Regions from separate parts of the Mesorhizobium sp. CNPSo 4689 genome, predicted to be linked through region 1. Evidence: predicted binding sites of a transcription regulator. Region 1 holds the regulator's gene; the other holds the start of a gene.

Evidence for each region. The regulator LexA, encoded in region 1, represses DNA repair genes until DNA is damaged. The targets are predictions, from matches to a motif close to TGTTCNNNNTGTGTTCNG.
Region 2: a site for LexA is predicted at 5,367-5,384, ahead of AC04SI_RS27240 (ImuA family protein). Genes of this name have one in related genera too.

Annotation. Positions count from the first base shown of each region.
Region 1 is NZ_JBWLUZ010000025.1:13,266-20,680, reverse strand. It holds gene gltX (glutamate--tRNA ligase) at 1-1,370, opposite strand, end outside; partial or broken gene AC04SI_RS24585 (ComEC/Rec2 family competence protein) at 1,472-3,959, shown strand; gene lexA (transcriptional repressor LexA) at 3,953-4,693, opposite strand; gene kynU (kynureninase) at 5,151-6,398, shown strand; partial or broken gene AC04SI_RS24570 (alpha/beta hydrolase) at 6,428-7,247, shown strand; gene AC04SI_RS24565 (molybdopterin molybdotransferase MoeA) at 7,256-7,415, opposite strand, start outside.
Region 2 is NZ_JBWLUZ010000032.1:39,799-47,213, reverse strand. It holds gene AC04SI_RS27250 (error-prone DNA polymerase) at 1-2,902, opposite strand, end outside; gene AC04SI_RS27245 (DUF6504 family protein) at 2,899-4,368, opposite strand; gene AC04SI_RS27240 (ImuA family protein) at 4,310-5,344, opposite strand; gene AC04SI_RS27235 (LysE family translocator) at 5,454-6,086, opposite strand; gene AC04SI_RS27230 (metallopeptidase family protein) at 6,221-6,643, shown strand; gene AC04SI_RS27225 (Trm112 family protein) at 6,690-6,932, opposite strand; gene AC04SI_RS27220 (LON peptidase substrate-binding domain-containing protein) at 7,106-7,415, opposite strand, start outside.

The DNA of each region.
Region 1 (7,415 bases):
AGCACGTCGAACACGCCCGGCGAGGTGCTTTTGCCGGTGAGGGCGGCCCTGAGCGGTTGGGCCACGGCGCCGAGCTTGTGGCCTTCGGCCAGCGCGAGCTCGCGGATCGCCGCCTCCGCCGCAGCGGCAGTCCACTCGCCGGAAACTGCCTTCAAAACACTGTGAGCGCCAGCCAGGATCGCGCGTGCGTCACCACCGAGCAATGAAGCCGCCTTGTCGTCGACCGGCAGCGGCCGCACGGCGAACAGGAAACCGGCCCCATCGACGAGCTCGACCAAGGTTTTCGCCCGCTCCTTCAGGCCGGGCAGGGCGGCGAGCAGCTGCGCCTTCTTGTTGTCATCGAGGCGCGCCGCGATTGCCGGGCCGCCTTCGAGATAGGGCAGCGTGGCGACGAAGATGTCGAGCAGTTCTGCATCGCCCATGCGCCTCATATGCACGCCGTTCAGCGCCTCGAGCTTGGCGAAGTCGAAGCGGGCAGCGCCCTTGTTGACGTCGCCGATGTCAAACCAGGCGATCATGTCCTTGATCGACATCACCTCGTCGTCGCCATGGCTCCAGCCGAGCCGTGCCAGATAGTTGAGCAGCGCCTCGGGCAGATACCCCATCGCGCGATAGGCCTCGACGCCGAGCGCGCCATGCCGCTTCGACAGCTTGGCGCCGTCGGCGCCATGGATCAGCGGGATGTGCGACATCGACGGCACCTCCCAGCCCATGGCGTTGTAGATCACCGTCTGGCGCGCGGCGTTGGTCAGGTGGTCGTCGCCGCGGATGATGTGGGTGACGCCCATGTCATGGTCGTCGACGACGACGGCATGCATATAGGTCGGGTTGCCGTCCGAACGCAGGATGATGAAATCATCGAGATCCTTGTTGGGGAAGCGCACCTCGCCCTGCACGCGGTCGTGCACCACCGTCTCACCCTCGGTCGGCGCCTTGATGCGGATCGCGCCCTTGACGCCTGCAGGCGCCTCCGACGGATCGCGGTCGCGCCAGCGGCCGTCATAGCGGGGCGGCAGGCCCTTGGCACGTGCGGCCTCGCGCATCGCCTCCAGCTCGGCCGGCGTCGCGTAGCAGTAATAGGCCTTGCCGATGCGCACCAGCTCCTCAGCCACCTCGCGATGGCGCGGCGCGCGCTCGAACTGCGATACCGGCTCGCCATCCCAGCTGAGGCCAAGCCAGGACAGCCCGTCGAGGATGGCCGTGGTGGCGGCGGCGGTGGAGCGTTCGCGGTCCGTATCCTCGATGCGCAGCAGCATCGTGCCGGCGGTGTGTTTTGCATAGAGCCAGTTGAACAGCGCCGTGCGCGCGCCTCCAATGTGCAAATAGCCTGTCGGCGAGGGGGCAAAGCGGGTGACGACCTTGTCGGACATGGAACTCTCGGAAAGCGCAGAAAGCGGATGTGATTGCGCGGACTTTCGCGCGTTGCGCGTTCATGTAGCATAGGAGGTCTGGGGCGCAAGGGGCAGACCCGATGGCTGGACGAGGCCGGGGTGCGGAGGAGGGCGAGGGCGCGACGAGCAGCGTCAGCGAGCGGGCCCTGTTTGCCGATGTTCCGTACGCCGAGCCGGCGCTGGTTCTGTCGCCAGCGCCGCAATCCGGCATTGAGCTTTTGCAGCCCGGCAATCGCGTACCGGCGCCTATCCCCACGAAAGCACCGGTCAGGCGGATCCACGCATCACTCCGCCGCCTTTCTGGTCCCGCAATCCGCCGAAGCATCGCTGCGGCAGCCGGCACGGAGCTTGACCGCGGCATAGGCTTCCTGCTGGTGCCGGTGTTTCTGGCATGCGGGGTGATCCTTTATTTCTCGCTGGCGACGGAACCCGATTTCTACAGGCCCGTCGCCGTGGTCACCTTGATGGCGGCCTGCGCGGTGGTCTCGCGGTCATGGCAGAAGACGCATTTGTGCTTCATGGCGGCGCTGCTCTGCGCACTCGGCCTGCTCGCCGCCAAGGTCGAAACCTGGCGTGCCGGAACGCAAATGCTCGGCTCCGAGATCCAGACGCGGCTGACCGGGCGGCTCGCCAGTCTGGAGGAAATGGAAAACGGCCGCGTCAGGCTGACCATCGACGTGATTTCGACCGCCCACCCAAAGCTGCGCTACGCGCCGGAGCGGGTCAGGCTTTCGGCGCGGAAAGTTCCTCCGGATATGACGGCCGGTTCCCTGATCACCGGCTATGCCCGGCTGCTTCCGCCGACCGGACCGGTGCGGCCGGACAGCTACGACTTTTCCTTCGACAGCTATCTTTCTGGCATCGGAGCTAGCGGCTTTTTCCTCGGCAATCCGAAGACTGTTGCCTCCAAAACTGGCGCCGGCGAAGACGCGCCATCCACGACGCGCCTGGCGTCCGCGATCGAGAACGCCCGGGAGAACATCGCAGACCACATTCGCGGTCAGATTGGCGGCCCCAAAGGTGAGATTGCCGCGGCACTGATGGTCGGCGTACGCGCCGGCATCCCGGATGAGATCAACGAAGCGATGCGGCGCACCGGCATCTACCACATCATCTCGATTTCCGGCCTGCACATGGCGCTTGTCGCCGGCACCATCATGGGGCTGCTGCGCGGCGCCTTCGCCCTGTTTCCCGATTTCGCTTCGCGCCGGCCGGTGAAGAAATATGCGGCCGCCGCAGCGCTCTTTTCCATCGCCGCCTACCTCGTCTTTTCCGGCATCGTCGTCGCCGCCGAACGCAGCTTCATCATGCTGGCGGTGATGCTGGTCGCCGTGCTGTTCGACCGCGCGCGGCGCTGACCATGCGTAACCTGGCGATCTCGGCCATCGCCGTCATCCTGGTGTCGCCGCACGAAGTGGTCGGCCCGAGCTTCCAGATGTCGTTTGCGGCAACCGCGGCCCTTGTCGGCGCCTATGCCGGCTGGTCGGACTACCGCGCCGGCAGGGCGACATCGCCGCCGCCAAGGCGATCGCCGCTCGCCTTCGTCACGCGAAAATTCCTGCTCGGCATGGGCGGTCTCGCCATGACCTCCATCATCGCTGGCGGTGCGACAGCGCTCTTCGCCATCTGGCATTTTCAGCGCGTGTCGCCGCTCAGCCTGTTTGCCAACCTGGCCGTCATGCCGATTGTCTCGGTCGTCATGCTGTTGGCCGTAATCAGCGCGCTGCTGATGCCTTTCGGGCTCGATTGGCCCTCCCTCTATCTGATGGGCAAAGGGCTGACGGCGATGATCGCGATCTCGGAATGGATTTCCGAGCGCTCGCCGGTCGATGCCGTCGGGTTGATCTCCATTCAGTCGGTGCTGCTGGTGACCATCGCGCTGGTCATCGCCACCATGGCGACGACATGGCTCAGGCTGGCAGCCGTTCCATTCGCGCTCGCCGGCCTGCTGACGGTCTCCGACACCCGCACGCCGGATGTCCTGATCTCGGAGGATGCGCATCTGGTGGTCATGCCGATCGGCGGGGGGGACTCGCCATCAACCGGGTGCGATCGAACGAGTTCACCACCGACAACTGGAAACGGGCACTGAAAGCCGAAACCATTGTCGTACCGGAGACCTTCGAGAAGGGAGACGCGCGGTTCGACATGGATCCGGCCGACCTGCCGCCGGGCTCGCCCTTCTACTGCAGCGCCGGTCTGTGCCTCGCACGGCATCCGTCCGGCGCCATCATCGCGTATGCAGAAGACCGCAAGGACGCGTGGAGAGCGTGTGCTTTCGCGACCCTGATCATCGTCAACGACGCCACCGCCTACGACCCTTGCCGCAATCCGCTTGTCCTTGTCGTCAAGAAACGGCAGCTTGCCCGCTTGGGCAGCGCCGCCGTCTTCTTCGACCAGCAATCGGCAATCGCGCCAGCGGAGATAGACTTCGCGATCGAGCAGCCGTACCGGCCCTGGCACGAGCAGCGCAGATTTTCGCGCGAGGCGAGGGGCCTGCCGTCTTACAAGAGACCCGAAAGGCAGGCCAGCAAACCGCCGCCAAAACAATCACCGCCGCCTCAGTAGCGCCGGATCAAGCCAACCAACTTGCCCTGCACCTTGACCCGGTCGGGCCCGAAGATGCGGGTTTCATAGGCCGGGTTTGCGGCTTCCAGCGCGATCGAAGCGCCCTTGCGGCGGAAGCGCTTCAGCGTCGCTTCCTCCTCGTCGACCAGTGCCACGACGATCTCGCCCGGGCTCGCCGTATCGGCATTGCGGATGATGACCGTATCGCCGTCGAAAATCCCGGCCTCGATCATCGAATCGCCCTTGACCTCCAGCGCGTAGTGCTCGCCGCCCATGATCATGTCCGGCGGCACCGAGATCGAGTGCGTCTGATGCTGGATGGCGTCGATCGGCACACCGGCCGCGATCCGGCCCATCACCGGGATGGACACTGCCGCGACCGCATCGTCGTCGTTGCCCGCCTGGGGCGTGCGCGACGATGCCATCGGCTTGATCTGCCGCCCGAGACCGCCCTGCCCAAGACTGCCCTGAATGACGCTCGGCGAGAACTTTTTCGCCGCATTGAGGCCGGGAGCGATCGAATCGGGTAGGCGCAGCACTTCGAGAGCGCGCGCCCGGTTGGGTAGCCGACGAATGAAACCGCGCTCCTCCAGCGCCGTGATCAGCCGGTGGATGCCCGACTTCGAGGCAAGGTCGAGCGCCTCCTTCATCTCGTCGAAGGATGGTGGAATACCACTTTCCTTCAGCCGCTCATGGATGAACATCAGCAGTTCATGTTGTTTGCGTGTCAGCATCGCGGCCCCCAACGGAATCAGAAAAACAAAACCAGAACAAACACTATCTGTTCCATTTGTGTTCCGCAACCGTTTAAAGTTTAATGAATGGCTTAAGGTGCCCGAAACGATGTTGTGGTCGACAGAGAATGTCAAACTCCCTCAGAGTCCGGCTTCATCGCATTGATTTTGTTTTCTTTTATGGCCTCAGCCCGACTTGGAAGGCTCCAGTACCGGCAATCATTTGGCGCAGACATTCCCGGGTCGGGCTGTGTTCGACCATCCAGCCCGCTCGATGCACCGTGAACGAAACGAACTCAAAATGCCAACTTTGAGCAAAGGTCGAGGGGTTGTCGTTGGGCCGACAAGTCATCAAGGCAGGTTCTTGCAGTGCGATGGCGAGTGATGAGAGAAAGTACCGATCGGCCTGTGTGTCGTCATTGCGTGCCGGTGTCCTGCAGAGGGGAGCAGACATATCATGACCGCAGTTCCTGATCTTGCGGCCGTCGAGGCGATGGACGCCGCGGATCCACTGCGCTCGCTGCGCGACCGCTTCATCCTGCCCAAAGGGGTGATCTATCTCGACGGCAATTCGCTGGGCGCTGCCTCGCATGCCGCTTTCGACGCGCTGCGCAAGGCGGCGACCGAAGAATGGGCGCAGGACCTCATCCGCGCATGGAACACGGCCGGCTGGTTCGACATGCCGCTCGAACTCGGCGACCAGCTGGGGCGCCTGATCGGCGCAGCGTCCGGCCAAACGGTGGTCTGCGACACCACCTCGATCAACATCTACAAGGTTCTGCACGCCGCAATGGCCATGCGGCCGGATCGGCCCGTCATCGTCGCCGAAGGCGACAGCTTTCCGACCGACCTCTACATGGCTGAAGGCGTGGCCTCGACCCGAAAGAACACCGTTCTCCGCCTCGCTGGCGTCGACGCGCCGACGATCGAGGAGCTGATCGACGAAAATGTCGCCGTGGTGCTGGTCAACCACGTCAACTACAAGTCAGGCGAACTGCGAGACATGACCGCGCTGACGCGCATCGCCCATGACGCGGGGGCGCTGATCGTCTGGGATCTCTGCCACACCGCGGGCGCCATGCCGGTCGAACTGGATAAGGCCAATGCCGACTTCGCGGTCGGCTGCACTTACAAATATCTGAACGGCGGTCCGGGTTCTCCGGCCTTCATCTACGCGGCCGAGCGCCATCATGCCGATGTGCAGCAGCCGCTCAGCGGATGGTGGAGCCACGCACGGCCCTTCGCTTTCGAGCAATCCTACGCAGCCGGCACCGGCATCCGCCGTTTTCTGTGCGGCACACAGCCGGTCCTGTCGATGCGCACGCTGAAGGGCGCACTCGCCATCTGGGACGATGTCGACATGGCGGCCGTGAGAAAGAAGAGCATCGCCCAGGCCGATCTGTTCATCGAACTCGTCGAGGCAAAATGCGGTGCCTACGGTCTCACGCTCGAAAGCACCCGTGACAGCGCCAGGCGCGGCAGCCAGATTTCATTCATGCACGAGCACGGCTACCAGATCATGCGGGCGCTTATCGAACGTGGCGTGATCGGCGATTTCCGGGCGCCGTCGACCATACGCTTTGGCTTCACCCCGCTCTATGTCGGCTACGCCGATGTGTGGCACGCTGTCGAAGTTCTGGCAGACATCCTGCGCAGCGGCGCCTGGAAGGACGCACGTTTCGCTGTCAAGACAGCGGTCACCTGAGCGGCAAGGAGAGCAGGGGGAGGGCATAGGTGCTCGAACATCGTATTTCCGACTGGAACAACGCCTATACGAACGGCGCCAACATCGCTGGCGGCGATCGCTGGCCGGCCGCTTGGGTCGAGCCCGCGCGGGCCTTTCGCGACGCTCTTTCGGCCGAGGGCAGGGCGCGGCTCGACATCGTCTACGGCGATAGACCGCGCAACCGGCTCGATCTTTTCCTGCCGGGCACCTCACCCAACGGGCTCGTTGTGTTCGTGCACGGCGGCTATTGGAAAGCGTTCGACAAGAGTTTCTGGTCGCATCTTGCCGCTGGGCCGATAGGCCAAGGCGATGCCTTCCTACACGCCATGTCCCGAGATACGCATCGCCGGCATCGTCAGGGAGGTCGGCGCGGCGATCGGCAAGGCGGCGGCGCTGGTCGACGGGCCGCTGATGCTGATCGGACATTCCGCCGGCGGCCATCTCGCCAGCCGGATGGCGAGCGCAACCACGCCTCTGTCGCCCGGAGTGACGGGGCGCATACGCCATGTCGTGTCGATCTCGGGTGTGCACGACCTGCGCCCGCTCATGCGCACCGCCATGAACGAGACGCTGGCGATCGACGATGCCGAAGCGCTGACCGAAAGCCCGGCCCTTCTGCGCCCGATGGACAATGCACGCCTGACCTGCTGGGTCGGCGGTGGCGAGCGCGCCGAGTTCCTGCGTCAGAGCGCTCTGCTGGCCAACATCTGGACCGGCCTCGGCGCTGCGACCAGCTCGGTGGTCGAGCCGGACCGGCACCATTTCAGCATCATCGACGGTCTTGCAGACCCGGAGCATCCGCTGACCCGGACGCTGATCGCGGAATAGGAACGGGTTCAGCGCAGCATCAGCACGCTGCAGGTGGCACCCGCTGCAGCGGCAGGCGCAAACGGCTCGCGCACGATCAGCCCGTTGGCGTCGGCGAGCATTCTCAGCATCGAGGAATCCTGGATGCCGAAGGGCGTCGCCACCAGCGCGCCGGCCTCTTCCCGAACC
Region 2 (7,415 bases), on a different contig from region 1:
CATTCGGCGTGACGCCGGCGCGGTCCAGCCGCTGGCGCAGGAAGGCCACCGGATGCGCCTTAAGCGACAGGCCGAGCGAGCGGTAATCATGGATGACATGCTCGCCGAGCGGCATTGTCGGCAGCCTCGTCTCGGGCTCGAGGTCGCGCAGGCGGATATCCTTCTGGTCGAACAGCGGCAGTTTTTCGGCCGCACTCTTGCCGTCGAGCGCCCGCACTGCCCACAGTGCCGCGCGGCGGTCGAGGCCGATCGAGCGGAAAGCGTCGGCCTGTGCCAGTTTCTCGATCTCGTCGACATCGAGGCCGGAGCGCAGCCAGACATCCCTGACGGTTTCGTAGCCGGAGCCGCGCCGGTCGACGAACTGCTTCATGCGATCCTCCGACAGGCCCTTGATCTGGCGGAAGCCGAGCCGCACGGCATGGTGGGTGCGGATGACGCCGCGCATCTCGACATGGCGCGCGAGGATGCGGGCGGGATCGAAGGCCGCTTCCTCCAAGGCGCAGTCCCAGCCGGACCAGTTGATATCGACGTCGCGAACCTCGACGCCATGGTCGCTTGCGTCGCGGACGAGCTGGGCCGGCTGGTAAAAACCCATTGGCTGGGAATTCAGGATCGCGGCGCAGAACACGTCGGGATAGAAGGTCTTGAACCAGCAGGAGGCGTAGACCAGCAGCGCGAAGGATGCGGCATGGCTTTCGGGAAAGCCATATTCGCCAAAGCCCTCGATCTGCTTGAAACAGCGCTCGGCGAAATCCTTCTGGTAGCCCCTGCCGGCCATGCCGTCGATCATGCGCTGGCGATAATTACCGATCGTGCCAGTGCGCTTGAAGGTGGCCATGGCGCGGCGCAATTCGTCGGCTTCGCCCGGCCGGAAGCCGCCGGCGACGATGGCGATCTTCATCGCCTGCTCCTGGAACAGCGGCACGCCCAGCGTCTTGCCGAGGATCTTCTCCAGTTCCGGCTTCGGATACTCGGGCTTTTCCTTGCCCTGCCGGCGACGCAGATAGGGATGAACCATGTCGCCCTGGATCGGGCCGGGCCGCACGATCGCCACTTCGATGACGAGGTCATAAAAACTCTTCGGCCGAAGGCGCGGCAGCATCGACATCTGGGCGCGCGATTCGATCTGGAAGACGCCGAGCGTGTCGGCGCGGCAGATCATGTCGTAGACGTCCTTGTGCTCGGGCGGGAGAGTGGCCAGCACATAGGGTTGGCCATACCGGTCCCGCGCGTCCGGATAGTGATCAGTGAGCAGGGTGAAGGCGCGCTTCAGGCAGGTCAGCATGCCGAGCGCCAGCACGTCGACCTTGAGGATCTTCACCGCATCAAGGTCGTCCTTGTCCCATTCGACCATCTTGCGCTCCTCCATCGCCGTCTTGACGATGGGCACGATCTCATCGAGCCGGTCCCTGGTGATAACGAAGCCGCCGACATGCTGGGAGAGATGGCGGGGAAAGCCCATGATCTCGTTGGCATGCTCGATCACCTGCCTGGCCAACGGATCGCTGCGGTCGATGCCGCCGGCGCTCGCCTCCTTCTCGCCGAGCTCCGAGGTCGACCAGCCCCAGATCGAGCTGGACAGGGCACTGCGGACATCCTCGGACAGGCCCATGGCCTTGGCGACCTCGCGCAGCGCCGAGCGGCCGCGATAGCTGATGACGGCGGCGGCCAAAGCGGTGCGCTTGGCGCTGTATTTCTCGTAGATATAGGCGATGACTTCGTCACGCCTTTCATGCTCGAAATCGACGTCGATGTCGGGCGGCTCGTTTCTTTCTTCGGAGATGAAACGTTCGAACAGCGTGTCGATGCGGTCCGGCCCGACTTCGGTGATGCCGATGCAGAAGCAGACGATGGAATTGGCGGCGGAGCCGCGACCCTGGCAGAGGATATGCTGGTTGCGGGCGAATTTGACGATGTCGTGGACGGTCAAGAAGTAGCGCGCGTAATTCAGCCGCTCGATCAGGGCGAGCTCTTCCTCGATGCGCTGCGTCACGGAAGCAGGGACGCCCGCCGGGTAGCGCGTGGCGGCCCCCTCCCTGGCCAATCGTTCGAGCTCGGCCTGCGGCCCAAGACCCGATTCCGTCGGCTCGTCGGGATAGTTGTATTGGAGGTCACTCAGCGAGAAGCTCAGCTCCCCGGCAAAGCGCAGCGTTTCCGCCAGCGCCTGCGGATGCCTGCGAAAGAGCCGGGCCATCTCCAGCGGCGGCTTCAGATGGCGCTCGGCATTGGCCGTCAATTCCAGCCCGACTTCGGCGACGGGTGTATTGAGGCGGATCGCCGTCAGCACGTCCTGCAGCGAGCGGCGTTCGGCGCTATGGTAGAGAACATCGTTGGTCGCCATCAGTGGCACGCCGGTCATGTCAGCCATCGCCGCAGCCTGCTCGATGCGGAAGCGGTCATTGCCACGATAATCCGGCGCAACGGCCAACCGAAATGCCTTGCCGAACCTATCCTTGAGCCGGCTAATCAAGGCAAGGCCGTCTTCGGCACCGGCCTGCAGGTCGGGCAGGATCGCCAGCGACATGAGGTCGCCCCATTCGAGAAGATCGCTTAGGCTGAGCAGCGTCGCGCCCTTCTCGTTTTCGTCGCGCAGATTGGCCTGCGTCAGCATGCGGCACAGATGCCCCCAGCCCTTGCGGTCCTGCGGATAGGCGAGGATGTCCGGCGTGCCGTCGCCAAAGACCAGGCGACAGCCGGGATGATAGGCAAGGCCTTCGACCTTGGCCTGCTGCCAGGCACGCACGACGCCGGCTACCGTGTTGCGGTCGGCCAGCCCGATCGCGGAGAAGCCGAGGTACTTTGCCGCCACCACCAGTTCCTCCGGCTTCGAGGCGCCGCGCAGGAAGGAGAAATTCGACTGGATGCCGAACTCGGCATAGGGGATGGCGGCCAGCGCATTCATGCGAAAACCCCGTGCATGAACCAGCGCGGCGGCACCTCGGAAGCGCCGTAGAGGCCCTGGCGGTAGAGCCAGTAGCGGCGGCCGTCGCTGTCCTCGATGCGGAAATAATCGCGGGTCGGCGCCTCTTCCTCGCCGGGCTGCCGGCGCCACCATTCCGGCGCGATGCGCTCCGGCCCTTCGGCGCGCGCGACGCGATAGAGCGCGCGCCGCCAGCGAAAATTCATCGGCGGTCCCTCCGGCATTTCGGTGGCCGGCACCTCGATCGGCTCGGGCGAACGGAACAGCCGGATCGGCCGCTCCGGCGGGAAGACGGTCGCCGGCGGGGTGTTACGCTGTCTCGGCGGTGCGCGCCTTTGCGGCGCTTCCGAAAAGGGGACGGTGGTGACGGCGCGCTCCGGCAGATGGCTCTCGACGACGACCGGCCTCAGCACCGCGGCTTCGCCAAGGCGGGCGCGGATGCGGTCGGCGAACAGCGCGATGTCGGCGTCGCTATCCTGCGCCTCGCCGGCAAGGTCGGCCTGCTGCATGTCGAAGGCGGCGGCCGACAGCACCGAGAGGCGCACCAGGTCGAAGCCGTAACCGGCATCGATGTCCTGCTCCAGCGCGGCAAGCCTTTCGTGGAACAGTTTTTGGATCAGCACGGGCTCGCGCAGGGGACGCGAGGTGCCGACAGCAATGCGGCTGACGGCGCCGTCGACGCGGAACAGCAGCAGCGCCAGCATCCTGGCGCCCTCGCCACGGCGTTCGAGATCGCTCTTCAGCGCCCGCGCCAAGAGGCCCACCAGCCGTTCTATATCGGCGGTCAGCATGACGGGTTCGGAGAGGTGGCGTTCGACCGACAGCGGCGCCACCGGCAGGCGCGGCGACACCGCCTCGTCGAGGCGGCCAAGCGCCTGGTCGAGGCGCAACAGCAGCGTGGCGCCGAAGCGGCGGGCAAGCGGCGCGCGCGGGGCCGCCATCACCGCGCCCGCCGTGCGCAGGCCGACGCTTTCCAGGCTGGCGCGGATCTCGGGTTCGATGCGAAGTGCTGCCAGCGGCAGGGGTGCGAGAAGCTCTTCCTCCTCGCCGCCAGCAACGATGCGGTCGCCGCAAAAGCGCGCCGCCGCCCAGGCGGCACCGGGCGTCGCGGCCAGCCCGGCGCGGACGTCAAAACCCTGATGGAAAAAGCGCGTGAGAATCTCGTCCAGCATCGTGCGTTCGCCGCCGAACAGATGGGTGCAGCCGGTGACGTCGAGAAACAGGCCGTCGGCGCCGTCGATCGCCACCAGCGGCGTGTAGCGGTCGCACCAGTCGGCGAGGCCTTCGAGCAGGCGGCGGTCGGCCTCCGGATCGGCTTCGACGATGTCGATCGAGGGATGCATGGCGCGCGCATCGGCGATGCCCATGCCGCGCTTCAGGCGCAGCGCCTCAGCCCGCTCGTCGAGGGCTGATATGCGCTGGGCGTTGCGGTCGCGATGGCTGATCACCAGCGGCAAATGATCCGACGGCCGGGAACGCCAGGACCGCCCCAGACGCTGGCGCAGGATGCGTTCGGCGGCCAGATGCGGGAACCACAGCGACAGGATTCGTTGCCCGTTCTCTTTCCTCAAAAGCGTGTTCATCGGGGTTCCACTCCAGTGTGAATTGTCCGGGCAGAGCGGTGCGGCTCTTGCCGATGCTGACGGCGAAGGCGGGGCGGCCGATCGAGCCGGCAAGCGGACCGGCGATGGTGTCGCGGCTGGCCGAGGGTGCGGCCGACACGATGAGGCGCACGGGTGCGGCGGTGGGTTCTGCCTCGCCGGCCTGGCGCAGCAGGAAGACCGGCCGGCCGGCGTTTTGCGCCCGCGCGTGCAGACGCCTTGTCGCGGTGAGATCGAGCCGCTGCGGGCTGCCGCGGATTTCGAGGATGACGGCGGCCAGCGCCGTCATCCGGGCGGCCTCCTCGGCGATCCACAGCGCATCGACGAGTTTTGGCGCCTCGGAGAACAGAAGCTGTTCCGGTTCGATGCCGAACAGGCCATGCAGCCCCCTGGCATAGGGAAAGCCGGCCTCGCGAAAAATCTCCGATGTGCCGATCCAAAGAACCGGCAAATGCGGCTCTTGCCAGAGGATCAGGCTGGTGAGCGACAGGGCAAAGCCGGCGACAGCCCCGGCGTCGCGGGTTTCCAGCCCATGAATTTCGCTCAGTGCCGCCTTCGGCAGGCCGCCGCTGAGCGCTGTATCGAGACGCTCGACACGGGTACGCAGGAACGCATCCGGCAAAGCTGCGGCAACGCCGCGTCGGAGAATTGTGAGTGCGGGCGTGCGTTCGGGCGCGATACCGGCGCTGACATCGGTGTCAGCGCATGCGCCAGGCTGCGCGCCGGCCGGCGCCGCCAGGCGTTCGGGCAGCGTTCCCTCGATCTTTGCGATCTGGCGGCGCAGGGAAAAAACGGTCTCCCGCGCCACGGCGGTCATCGCCATGACGGTCAACTTTCAGCAGCATTGTTCCTGTTATGTTCCTATAGATTCCAGAGGGCGCTAAAAGAGTCAAGCAGAGTCATGGGGAATTTATTCCTCTGCGATTGCGCGCTTAGCGTTGGCCGCCGAAGGCCAGCCGGGCCGCAAGCCCGGCAAAGACGGTTCCCAGCAGGATCTGAGGCGCCCGCTGAAACCGCGTGCGCTTGGACAGTGCCGCACCGATCCGGCTCGCGGTCAGGATGACCAGGCCATTGACCATCAGCCCGATCAGATTGAGGACGGTCGCCAGCACCAGGATCTGCGCAGCCACCGAACCCGCCTGCGGCTGCACGAACTGCGGAAAAAGCGCCAGCACGAACAGCGCCACCTTCGGATTGAGCAAATTGGTCAGCAATCCCTGCCGGAAGATGCGGGTTTGCGAGTAGCGCGGCAGGCCGGCGACCGGTGTCAGCGCCGTGCCGTCGGCACGGAACGCTTTCCAGGCGAGATAGGCGAGGTAGGCCGCGCCGACATAACGCACGATGTCGTAAGCGATGGGAGCAGCAAGGAACAGCTGCGACAGGCCGAAGGCGGCGGCCAGCGCATGGCAGTATGTCCCGGCGGCGATGCCGATATAGGTTGCCAGGCCCGCCGCGCGCCCCTGGCTGGCGCTGCGGGATGCGATCAACAGCATGTCCGGCCCCGGCGTCGCGGTCAAAGCGAGGCAGGCAATGGCGAAAAGTCCGAGTGTGGAAAGGTCCGGCATGAGAGCTCCTGATCCATGGCCGGAACCGACCCGTACGCGATTCCCCGGCGGTAGCAAAGGATCTGAAATACGAATTGCCGCTCATTTGCCTGGACCGGCGTGAAAGCCTATATGCCGGGATCAAAGGACAAAGCATGGCCCGCATCTACAAGACCCGCACCTGGCACGACCAGCTTTCGCCGTCGATGGAGGAGATGGAGTTCCTGGCGCTGGAGGCCTACGCCCATCTGCCGGAGGAATTCCGCAAGCTGACCGGCGAGATCGTCATCCAGATCGCCGACTTCCCGACCGACGAGATCATGGACGATCTGTCGCTGGAGACGCCGTTCGACCTGCTCGGCCTGTTCGAGGGCCGCGGCATCGCCGAGCGCTGGAACCCGCAGACCGGCGAGGGCCCGAACCGCATCACGCTCTACCGCCGCGCCATCCTCGACTACTGGGCGGAAAACGAGGAGACGCTGGGCGACATCGTCACCCATGTGCTGATCCACGAGATCGGCCACCATTTCGGCCTGTCGGACGACGATATGGAGCGAATCGAAGAGGCGGCCGAATAAAGCCCCGCATCCTTGTCGACATTCGCTGGCTTCCACCCTGTGCGGCTCAGGACGGGCCGCTCAGGCGCGGCGGCGCGGGCGGCAGCACATCATCGGCGGAAATCGTCCGCGCCTCCGAGGGCAGCATGATCGGGATGCCGTCGCGAACCGGATAGGCGAGCTTTGCCACCCTGGAGATCAATTCGCCGCGCTCCGGATCCCAAGCCAGCGGCCCCTTGGTCAGCGGGCAGGCCAGCAGCTCCAGCAGCTTCGGATCGACCTTCTTTTCCTCACGCCCTTCCGCCACCATCGTGTCCCCTTCCCAGCGAGTTGCAGACCCCAGGATGTGTTGAGATTCAGGTCAGGCCGAGTCGAAAATGGTGGCTTCCGAGAACCGGAGCGGAGCGTACCTAAAGTACGTGAGCACCGGAAGCGCAGGAAGCCGCCGTTTGCAGGCCGGCATCACCTGAATATCTGCACATCCTACTGAAGACTGGAGCCAAAGTCCTCGTTCTCGCGCGCCAGCGCCATCTCGGTGATGGCGATCAGCGTTTCGGCGCGCGTCTTCAAATCCGCCGCCTCGAGCAGCGCCTGTTTTTCCGCCGGTCCGTAGGGCGCCATCATCGACAGCGCGTTGACCAGCATGGCGTTTTCGGCGCGGCTGACGCTTTCCCAGTCGGCCTCCAGATCATTGGCCTGCAGATAGGCGCGAAACGCCTTGAGCAGCGACGGCCTGTCGACCTCGCCCCCGACCTTGTCCTCGTCGAGATCAGTCAGAAAGGGGGTGATCCGG